3 regions of the Caballeronia sp. GACF4 genome follow, and region 2 is predicted to be linked to each of the others. Evidence: predicted binding sites of a transcription regulator. Region 2 holds the regulator's gene; each other region holds the start of a gene.
What was found. Region 2 encodes LexA, which represses DNA repair genes until DNA is damaged. Its sites were predicted from a motif close to ACTGTATNNNNATACAGT; they were not measured.
Positions count from the first base shown of each region.

Region 1 (3,276 bases), on a different contig from region 2:
AACGCCGGGCTAGCGGACGTGCCGCGCGTCAGCGAACACCACGAGGCACGCAAGAGGCTGTCGGCGACATCGATCGCGATCCCATCGAGTTGCTGCGAATAAGCAGCATGGGTCGCGTCCCTGCGCTGATTCCGCTGCGATACGGCCGCATGTTGGCATCGCCATTTGCTTTTTTTCGTGGCAGCGCGATTGTTCAGGCGCACGATCTGGCTAGTACACCTTCGAGTGGATTGACCGTTCAAATCTGCGGTGACTGCCACCTGTCAAACTTCGGCGGATTCGCGACTCCCGAGCGTGCGCTCGTATTCGATCTGAACGATTTCGACGAAACCGCACAAGGTCCATGGGAATGGGACGTCAAGCGACTCGTCGCGAGCGTGGCGGTCGCGGGCAGGCATCTGGGCCACGGGCGTGCGGGCTCTGAAGCACTCTGCTTCGAAGCGGCCCAGAGCTATCAGCAGCACATGCGCGAGTATGCCGAGATGGGCGTGCTGGATCTTTGGTACGAACGAATTACGTTCGACAGGATGTACGACGATGTGCAAAACGAAGACGTGAAACGTCGGATCAAGCGCGGTAGCGAACGCGCGAGCCGGCGCACGCATGAAAAGCTGCTGCCGAAGCTCGCCGATCGATCGGGCGATGCCTGGCGAATTCGCGACGCGCCGCCCGCGATCTTTCATATTCGCGGCGCAAGCACGCTCGTCGACGAGGACGACGAGTGGATGAAGCTCGAAGGCGATTCGCACACGATCCTGACTCCGCTCATACGCGATTACGTTTCGACGCTGACATCCGAGCGCGCCGCGCTTTTGTCGCAATTCGCGCTTCAGGACATCGCTTTCAAAGTGGTTGGAGTGGGAAGTGTCGGAACGCGATGCTTCGTGTTGTTGCTTACCGATCATCTTGGTAAGGCGCTCTTCCTGCAGTTGAAAGAGGCATCGACGTCCGTGGTGGCGCGCTACGTCGGCGCGACGAAACATACGCACGACGGGCATCGCATCGTTCACGGGCAACGCCTGATGCAGGCGGCGAGCGATCCTTTTCTAGGCTGGGCGTCGGGCCCGGTTGGACGCCCGCTTTATGTTCGCCAACTGCGCGACATGAAAATATCCGCCGACCTCGAAACATTCAGCGGCGAGGCCTTTCGCGGATACGCGTCGCTATGCGGCTGGGCGCTCGCGCGCGCGCATGCCAAGGCAAGCGGCTGCGCGCTTGAGATTTCCGGCTATCTGGGTTCTGGTGATCGCATGGCGGAAGTGCTCGTCCGATACGCGAGCTCCTATGCGGATCAAGTCGAAAAAGATTACGACGCGTTCCGCTTGGCCTGCCGCAGCGGCAGACTTATGGCGCGCACGGATGCGGACATGGCGGCGGACTTTGCCGCCTAATGACTAGCGATGTGCGGCGTGCATCGTTCCCATGTCAGTGTGCGGCGATGGCCAGTTGCGGTCGGCCTTGTCGTGCAGCGCATTCGTAGGCGTCGACGGCGAATGCGAATACTGCCGGCAAAGCGTCGGAAGAGGCGACATCGACCACGTCGTCGGTTTCGGGGAAATGGAAGTCGTCGGGGCGGGCAAAAAGTTCGCGCAACGCAGCCTCGTGCCGGCCAGCGAAGCCCAGGTCCGCCACGGCTTCCGCTTCGATGGCGTGCAGCAAACGCCAGGTCAACGGCACGCCCAGATCGATGTATCGGCCCGCAATCTGTCGCGTAATGCGGTCCAGATCTTGTACCGCACGTGCAAACTGCTTCCTGCTGAGATGCTCGCCGTTCGACTCCATGATTCGCCCCTTCCGACTGGTCTTTGTACTGTATAAATATACAGTACTTGCCGCCATGAAAGTAGGGTCTCGCCAGTCGCCTTGCGTGTATGTGCGGTTTCGCTTATGGGCGGTTCAGTCCTGCGTGGGAGTGCGCGGCGAGTCACGTAAGGCGGCCGCGCGACGCAGACGGATGCTACGTCTTCGCAGGACGCGCCAGAAATTTATGCGCATAAAGAAGTGCCATGCCACCGTTGCTGTGCGCTGGAGGAGAGGCGGAGCACCTGCTCGCGGAAAACCGCAGACTCGCGAGTCGGGCCATTACCCATGTATAACCACGAGCAAAGCCTTTGCTTCGCCTCGCCCGACATTCCTAATGACATGACCGTCGTCGGCAGCGTATCGTGCGGTTTCCCCCGCCTTCAGTCGCTTCGCAGCACCTGATGCTTCGATTTCGATCGCGCCATTTAACACGGTCAAATGCTCCCGCGTGCCTGGCTCATGCGCGTCCGAGATGAGCGCCGCACCCGCGTGCAACGTGAGCTCGTACCATTCGAATTTTCCAGCCAACTCAATCGGTCCCCACACGCGAAGCTGATAGCCGCCGTTATCACCATTCAACGTAGGAATCTCATGCGGACCTGCAACGCGTATGACGTCACCGGCCTTCTGCTGCGCAAATAGCTGATCGAGGCTGATACCCAATGCATTCGTTAGCCGCCACGCCACGGCAATCGTCGGATTGGCCTTGTCCCGCTCGATCTCCGATAGCATCGATTTCGAAACGCCAGCGGCCCTGGATAAGTCATCGAGTGTCAATTTCCTTTCATTGCGTAGACGCTGAATCTGCTCGCCAACGCGTGGTGGCGCAGTTCCGCTGGCTGAGGAATCACCGGCCTTGCCGCTTGTGACAGAACTTGTCATGAACGCTGCATTCCTTTAGAGTGTTCGATATATTGGAAATTTGTTCGAAATACCGAACCTGTCCAATGCAATGAATGAACTATAACAGGGCTAAAGGTGTGGCCGAGCTTGGCTGGTCTGCATCTACTCTCGAACAGCCGGATACTAGAAAGATGCCGATGAAAGACCGATACCTCTCCCATTTGCAAACTACGCTTAACGAGATTCGCGCCGCCGGGTTTTACAAAAGCGAGCGGGTCATCGCTAGCCCGCAGTCCTCGGAGATCCGCCTTGCCAACGGGAGCACCGTCCTCAATTTTTGCGCGAACAATTATCTCGGTCTTGCGAACGACGCTCGCTTGGTCGATGCCGCAAAAGCCGGACTTGAAGCAGATGGCTTTGGCATGGCATCCGTTCGCTTTATTTGCGGAACACAAACGGTACACAAAGCGCTGGAACAACAAGTCGCGAAGTTCCTCCACTCCGACGACGCCATTCTTTACTCAAGCTGTTTTGACGCGAACGGCGGGCTCTTCGAGACGTTGCTGACCGAGGATGATGCAATCATCAGCGATGAGTTGAACCACGCGAGCATCATCGATGGCGTGCGTC
Region 1 covers NZ_JALQDW010000015.1:25,918-29,193, reverse strand. Annotated here, with positions in the region: gene NCR40_RS14110 (DUF2252 domain-containing protein) at 1-1,391, shown strand, start outside; gene NCR40_RS14105 (DUF2471 family protein) at 1,426-1,782, opposite strand; gene NCR40_RS14100 (helix-turn-helix domain-containing protein) at 2,083-2,685, opposite strand; gene NCR40_RS14095 (glycine C-acetyltransferase) at 2,844-3,276, shown strand, end outside.
Region 1: a site for LexA is predicted at 1,810-1,827, ahead of NCR40_RS14105 (DUF2471 family protein). Genes of this name have one in related genera too.

Region 2 (3,276 bases):
GATGCCGCAGCGGTCTCGCGCGCTGGTGGATGGGCGCGGGCAACACACCGCTGCTCGATCGCGTGTCATGCAGCATATTGGTTGCGGTTTGTCAGGCAGGTGAGTCGGCCGAAGCGGAAGATGAGGCGGCTTATGCGGCGAAGCCGGACCGGGCCGAAGTAAGTGTTTGAGGATAGGTTTGCGCGATGAGGCTGGCCTGCGTCGGGCCAGTGCTGTTTTGCGCTATCAGCGCCAGTTGCCGTAGCCTTGAATGACGGCAGCGCACGCTTAACGCCGCAAGAAATCCATGAAGCGCTTACCGGCACTTTAAAGGTTGTCCAACAACGAACTCACCCGTTCAAATCAACCGCGACCAGCCTCCACGTTATCAACCCGTACCGATGAAAGATCGCGGAGTACCGCGCATCGCCGGCACCGTGCTGGTAGGTCACCACGAACGTATCGAAGCTGCGATATCCGGCCGTGGTCTGCGGTGGTTGTCGCGGCGGTTCTTGAGTCGCAACCATGCTCGATGCCGCTTCGGAAGGCGGTGAACTCGCCGCCGCCTGACCGTCTCGAACCGGTGGCACGATAGCGGGTGGATGCTCGCCTGGATCTCCGCGCGGCGGAATGCCATTCAAAATCGCGGCGACGCCTTCGGGCGTAGCGTAGGAATCCACCAGCGGCCCTACGAGCGCCGCGCCGATCATTGCACCGATGATCGCGAGCGGATTGCCGCTCTTCTGGATATCGACGCGCCGCGTCAGCAGTGCGCCGACTTGCTCTTTGAGGCTTTCACGCAGCGCGGGGAAGTCGACGTATTCGTTGACGGTCTGTGCATCGCGCGCATCGGCCGCGTGCTTGACGCGGTTCAGCGCGATATAGGGCGACGCATAGACAAGGCTTAACCCTGCAACGATGAAGAGAATAACGAGCGTGGCGACGAAATAACGCGTAGTGCGGGACATGCGAAGGAACGACCCCCGGCGTGACATGGGTGACATGAAAGAACGATTGACCATGTTCACGCCGGATATATCCCGAGCTTCATTCCTTGCAGCCGATAGATTGCGGACTGCCTGCATTACACATAACTCAAATTCACTCGGCAAACGCTCTACCGCGCTCAGGCCAGAATGCCGCTGCTAACGCCGGCGCGTTCCTCGTCGATACACCGGTCGATCATGCGCGACACCTCGCCGATATTGCCGACCATGATTACCCGCGACTCACTGCGATACACCCGCACCGGCGCGCGCTGTTCCGATTCCGCATGCACCGCGCTATTGAGCGACACACGGGCGAAGGCGGGTTGACGCGACGGCAACGCGGGCATCTCGTCGAAGAGATCGGGCGCCGCTTCAGGCCGCGCCACGGCGCATGAGATCAGCGAGCGCAAATGACGCAGACGGCCAAACTGACGAAAGGGCAGCAAACGGGCGAAACGTTCCATGATGACTCTCCAGACGGCGGACGACAGACGACAGACGATAGGACGCACCGCGGCACGCCGCGAGCGGTGGCCGTCATGCTTGTAATTTTTGAAACGTGCCGCGTCGCGCGAGGGCGAGGAGGCGAAGCGGGCGGCGGTGTTGACGCGCCGCGCGCTCGAGTCGTACGTTAGAACTCGCCGGAGCGGATGAGCCCGACCGCGATTCCTTCCAGCGCGAAGTCGCCGCTGCCGGAGCGCACGAAGATGTTTTCGTAGTCGGGATTCTCCGCGACCAATTCCACGCCATCTGGCCGGCGCTTCCAGCGCTTCACCGTGACGTCGTCGCCAATACGCGCGACCACGATCTGCCCGTCTTTCGCTTCATTGCGCTTCTGTACGGCAAGCAGGTCGCCGTCGAGAATGCCCGCGTCGCGCATGGACAAGCCGCGCACCTTCAGCAAATAGTCGGGCTTGCCCGAAAAGAACGCAGGGTCGCACGCGTAGTGTTGCGAAATATGCTCCTGCGCAAGGATGGGGCTGCCCGCCGCAACGCGCCCGACCAGCGGAAGCGACAACTGCATGATGCTCTGATGCGGCAAGGTGAACTGATGCGGAAGATCGTCCGAACGGTCGATGCGCGCGGAGCCTCCCAACAGGCGGATGCCACGCGACGAACCCGCCGCGAGTTCGATCACGCCCTTGCGCGCCAGTGCCCGCAGATGTTCCTCGGCGGAGTTCGCGGAGCTGAAGCCAAGCTCGGCAGCAATTTCGGCACGCGTGGGCGGAAAGCCCGTGCGGTCGATGGCTCGCTGGATGAGCTCGAACACTTGCTGCTGTCGCGCGGTAAGTTTTGAGGGTTTGGTCACTTGCTGGAGCCTCGGCGCACTGTATGGATGGACAGATGACTGTATTTTTATACAGTATTTCGAGCTTTTCAAGCTTTACTTGAAGTTCGTCGCCAGATCCTTTACTGACAAGGCTGCAACGCGCTCAAACAGTCGCTATTTGTCGCTCGGACTGCGAAAAACCTTGCTTTAGCACTTTTGCATCTAAAAAAGTGAGAAACAATTATTTCTAATCATATAAGCTCGCCTTTAGACTGATTCCGTCAATTCGATAAGACGGAGAACGGGGAATGCATAGCATCAGGGCTGGATTGAAGGGCGGCGCGAAACAACTCTTTGCCGCGCTGGCGATCACGGCGGCGAGTTTCGGAATCTCGGCGACCGCGCACGCGGACACGTCGTTTCTGAACGTCTCGTACGATCCGACGCGCGAGTTGTATCAGGACTTCAACCAGGCCTTTGCGAAGAAGTGGAAGGCGGACACCGGCGAAACGGTCACCTTCAAGCAATCTCATGGCGGTTCCGGCGGCCAGGCGCGCGCGGTTCTAGACGGGCTTCAGGCAGACGTCGTGACGCTTGCGCTTGCTTACGACATCGACGCGCTCGCCTCCAAGGGCATCGTCGGCACGGACTGGCAAAAGCGTCTGCCGGACAATGCATCGCCGTACACGTCGACCATTGTGTTTCTAGTGCGCAAGGGCAACCCGAAGGGCATCAAGGACTGGGACGATCTCACCAAGCCGGGCGTGTCGATCGTCACGCCGAACCCGAAGACCTCGGGCGGCGCGCGCTGGAACTATCTGGCGGCGTGGGCGTATGCGCAACACAAGCCCGGCGGCAACGAAGAGACCGCGAAGGAGTTCGTGACCAAGCTCTACAAGAACGCAGGCGTGCTCGATTCCGGCGCACGCGGCGCGACCACCAGCTTCGTGCAGCGCGGTCAGGGGGACGTGCTGATCGCATGGGAAAACGAGGCGTTCCTGTCACTCAAGGAATTCGGTCCGGAGAAGTTTCAGATCG
Region 2 covers NZ_JALQDW010000005.1:136,089-139,364, reverse strand. Annotated here, with positions in the region: gene NCR40_RS06785 (universal stress protein) at 1-170, shown strand, start outside; gene NCR40_RS06780 (DUF2939 domain-containing protein) at 330-947, opposite strand; gene NCR40_RS06775 (hypothetical protein) at 1,106-1,432, opposite strand; gene lexA (transcriptional repressor LexA) at 1,600-2,277, opposite strand; gene NCR40_RS06765 (sulfate ABC transporter substrate-binding protein) at 2,547-3,276, shown strand, end outside.

Region 3 (3,276 bases), on a different contig from region 2:
CTTACCCGAACAGTCCGTGAAGAAACCAGCGGACTTCCTCAGTCTTCACGCTCGGTCTCTCGCGGTAGATCCAGTAACAGCTCTTGTCGGTGGCTTCCGCGACGTAGTAGTCGCGCGTCACGAGTTCGCCGTCGTGCCAGCCCGCTTCAATGCGCTCGCCAGCGGAAACGAGTTTGAGCGGCGAGCCGTAGAACGGTCGGTGGTTTTTGATCATGAGCCGCACCGGCTCGTTGAGTAGCCAGGTGGGGCGCGGAAGTTCGGCCGGGGGCGGACACGCTTGGGCGGTGTCCTGGACCGGTATCCACTGATTGGCGTGTTCAGGCCGGTGGTCTGAGGTGGGCGCAGGCCGCAGGACATTCTCAGGCCCCAAGCGCGCCACCAGCAATTCGAGCAGCCGGTTGTGATCTTCCGTCGAACCGCCCGGGTCGGGAAACAGCGAATCGCTCGGCGGCTCAGCCGGCTGGACTCGGGATGCCGTCAGCCGCACGGCGATGACGGCTGCTTCGAGCTCGATCCGTCCAAGTCGCTCTCTGAGCAGGCGGACCAGGTGTTCCTCGTGCCAGGTGGGTTCGGCAAGCGCAATGTCGAGCTGCGTGGGCTCAATGGCCTGGCGACCGCGCTCGTGTTCCAGCGTGATCGTGGCCTGCGAGAGCGCGAGTTGCTGCGCGCTCAGCCAGCCGCACAGTTGGACGATCAGACGGCGCGCGGAAAAGAGAACGGCCTCGGCATGCTCGACCCGATCGGGCAGTTCGGTGCGCGCGCTGAAAGCGGGTGGCAACTCAAGCCACTCGTAGAGTTCAGGAGACAGGCCATAGGCGCGGTCAAGCGACTCCAATAAGTCCACGCCACACCTCTTTTTAAGCCCTGCACGCGGCAGGCGTCGAATATCGTCGAGCACTCGGCAACCGAGACCATTGAACCAGTCGCTGAACGACCGAATCTCCGGCACCACCACGAAAGGCAGCACGCCAAGGTGGCGTTCGAGCGAACTCATCTTGAGTACGCGTCTGCGCCCGCGCTTGGCGAGCAGCCACGCGCCCTGGCCGGTCGGCGCTACGCTCATGCGGGCGGTGACGCCGATCGTCCTGACCGTCTCGTTGATCTGCCGGCACACCTGTCGAATGCCGCCGAAAAGCCGAAGACTGGCGGTGACATCGACAATGAGGGTTTCTTCCTCGCGCATGGCGACCTGCGGCGAGAAGCGAAGCAAGGCAAAGGCGACTTCACGCTGTACATCGTGCTCACGCATCGGGTCGCGGTCAACCATCAGCGCATCGGCCGCGAGCGTTGTGACACCTCCTCGTTTCATTCCCACCCCCACCCCCGCGTCTCGTGCTGCCTGGTCCAGCACAATGACCTTGTCGCGTTCCAGCACCACACATCCGTGTTCAGTCGGTGGCGACCACCTCGGACGGAATACCTCCAGCGAGAGCCGGGGCAGGAAGATGGCGACGAATACGGCCATGGGGGCTGAGCAAGATAGGAGACGGTTGAAGGTGGATGGAGAGTGACTCGGTTCGGGTGGGTCCTCGTCGCTTGATGATGTCGACAACGATGCCGCCGTCGGCGGGCCGCACCCCCAGTCGTAACGTCGCGGGTGACGAATCCTGGGCGGCGGCGAGCGGTCGAACCAGAATCAGGAGCGTTTCGGTTGCTTGTGCCGCCAGATGCAATCGCCGCAACGCCTCAGATCGAATGTGCTGCTGCCAGAAGAGCAGGGCGCCACAACTTCGTGCGTTCAGTACGCGCTCGGCGCACCAGAGCGCATCCGCAGTCTTTGGCGCGCGCAGCATTGTGAGCTTGTTCAGCGGCACACCCAAGTAGGCAAAGGCGAGGCTGTTCGGCACATGCGGGGCTTGCAGCAGCGCGACCGGTCGTTGGCTCGCGGCAATCAGCGCGGGATTAAGCAAGCGCATTTCACCGATTCCTGGCTGCTGGATGAGCAACTCGACTAAGGAGCCAATGGGCCAGCCCCCGCCGGGTAATTCCGCCGACAGGGCCGCGTAGCCGGTGTCGATCGTCTTGCCGTAGGCCCGCGCAAGTTGCGACCCACGCCAAATCGCGGGATGGATCGCTTCAATGTGCTTGGGCAGAGCGGCCATGGCAAAGGAGGTTCAAAAACACTGTATGGATGTACAGTAGGATCTTAGCGCAAAATGAAGCAGTGAATTGCGCCCTTTTAGCTGGAACCGAAAAAAGCTGATCAATATGCTTATCCCAGATACTTCACGGCGGATCGCCGAAGTCGTGCCCAGGCTACGTCGCGCATTCGACGCCGCGACCATGCATGAAGCGTTTCGCGCGGAAAAAGCGGCCGCGACCTTTTTTGCGCAGGAGAACGGCGCGCCTTCCAAACGAAGCCTCTTAATGATTTCAATCGCTCGGAATCGGCGGCAGCGTGCGTGTTCGCCATTACTTCCGGGGGGCGACCAGTCATGCATTGGCACGGGATCGCGCTGCAGCCTACGACGGTAGGCCGCCGTTGAAAGCCCGCAGCGCGTCCGCATCTGCAACTGAGGTCGGCCGATCGGTACCATGGTGGAAATACGGAGGAAAAGCAGGATCGACATGATGAAACCTGATATCGACGAACTGACTGGCGCACGTGCAGAGTTGCTCTGCTTTCTGGTGGCGACCGTAGCCGCGTCTTACGCTTTGACGCACGAATGGCGCGTCGATCACGTGGTGGAGAGCTGCCGCATCTGGCTTAAGCGCAATCTCGTCATGATGGACTGGCTTGCGCGCATCCGCATCGGCCAACTGGCCCTCAAAATTGCGCGACGCGATCTGAAGGGGGCGGGCATTGCCGTGCGCCAATCGGACGTGCAGACACTGTTCACGGATGACATGGGCCTGAATCACGCAAGCACGGTGGTGCAGAAGATGATGCGGCTGTGCCGTGACGCCACCGGCACGGCGAGCTAGCGACCCCTTTTCACGATCGGACTGAAGGTCAATACCCAGGGAGACAACAGTGTGCTACTCGGCCCAAATTCAGGCGGACTACCGGAAATACGTCAAGATGTTCGGCGCGCAGATGGACATTCGTGAATTTGCGCGCTTGTTCTGGGAGCGCGCCGAAGGCAGCAAGGCCAAGATTCCGAAGGCGATGGAGGACGCATTTCGCGAACCACAAAGCGACGACGAACGCCAGATCAAAGAATTCATCGATCGGTTCAATGTCGAGCAGACCTCAAAGATCGAGCATGAGCTTTTCAGGCAGCGCACGCGTCTTGCAGATGCTGAACGCACGCTGCAAACGAAAATCACTAAAGC
Region 3 covers NZ_JALQDW010000039.1:7,717-10,992, reverse strand. Annotated here, with positions in the region: gene NCR40_RS29440 (Y-family DNA polymerase) at 2-1,465, opposite strand; gene imuA (translesion DNA synthesis-associated protein ImuA) at 1,389-2,102, opposite strand; gene NCR40_RS29430 (hypothetical protein) at 2,569-2,925, shown strand; gene NCR40_RS29425 (SOS response-associated peptidase family protein) at 2,975-3,276, shown strand, end outside.
Region 3: a site for LexA is predicted at 2,123-2,140, ahead of imuA (translesion DNA synthesis-associated protein ImuA). Genes of this name have one in related genera too.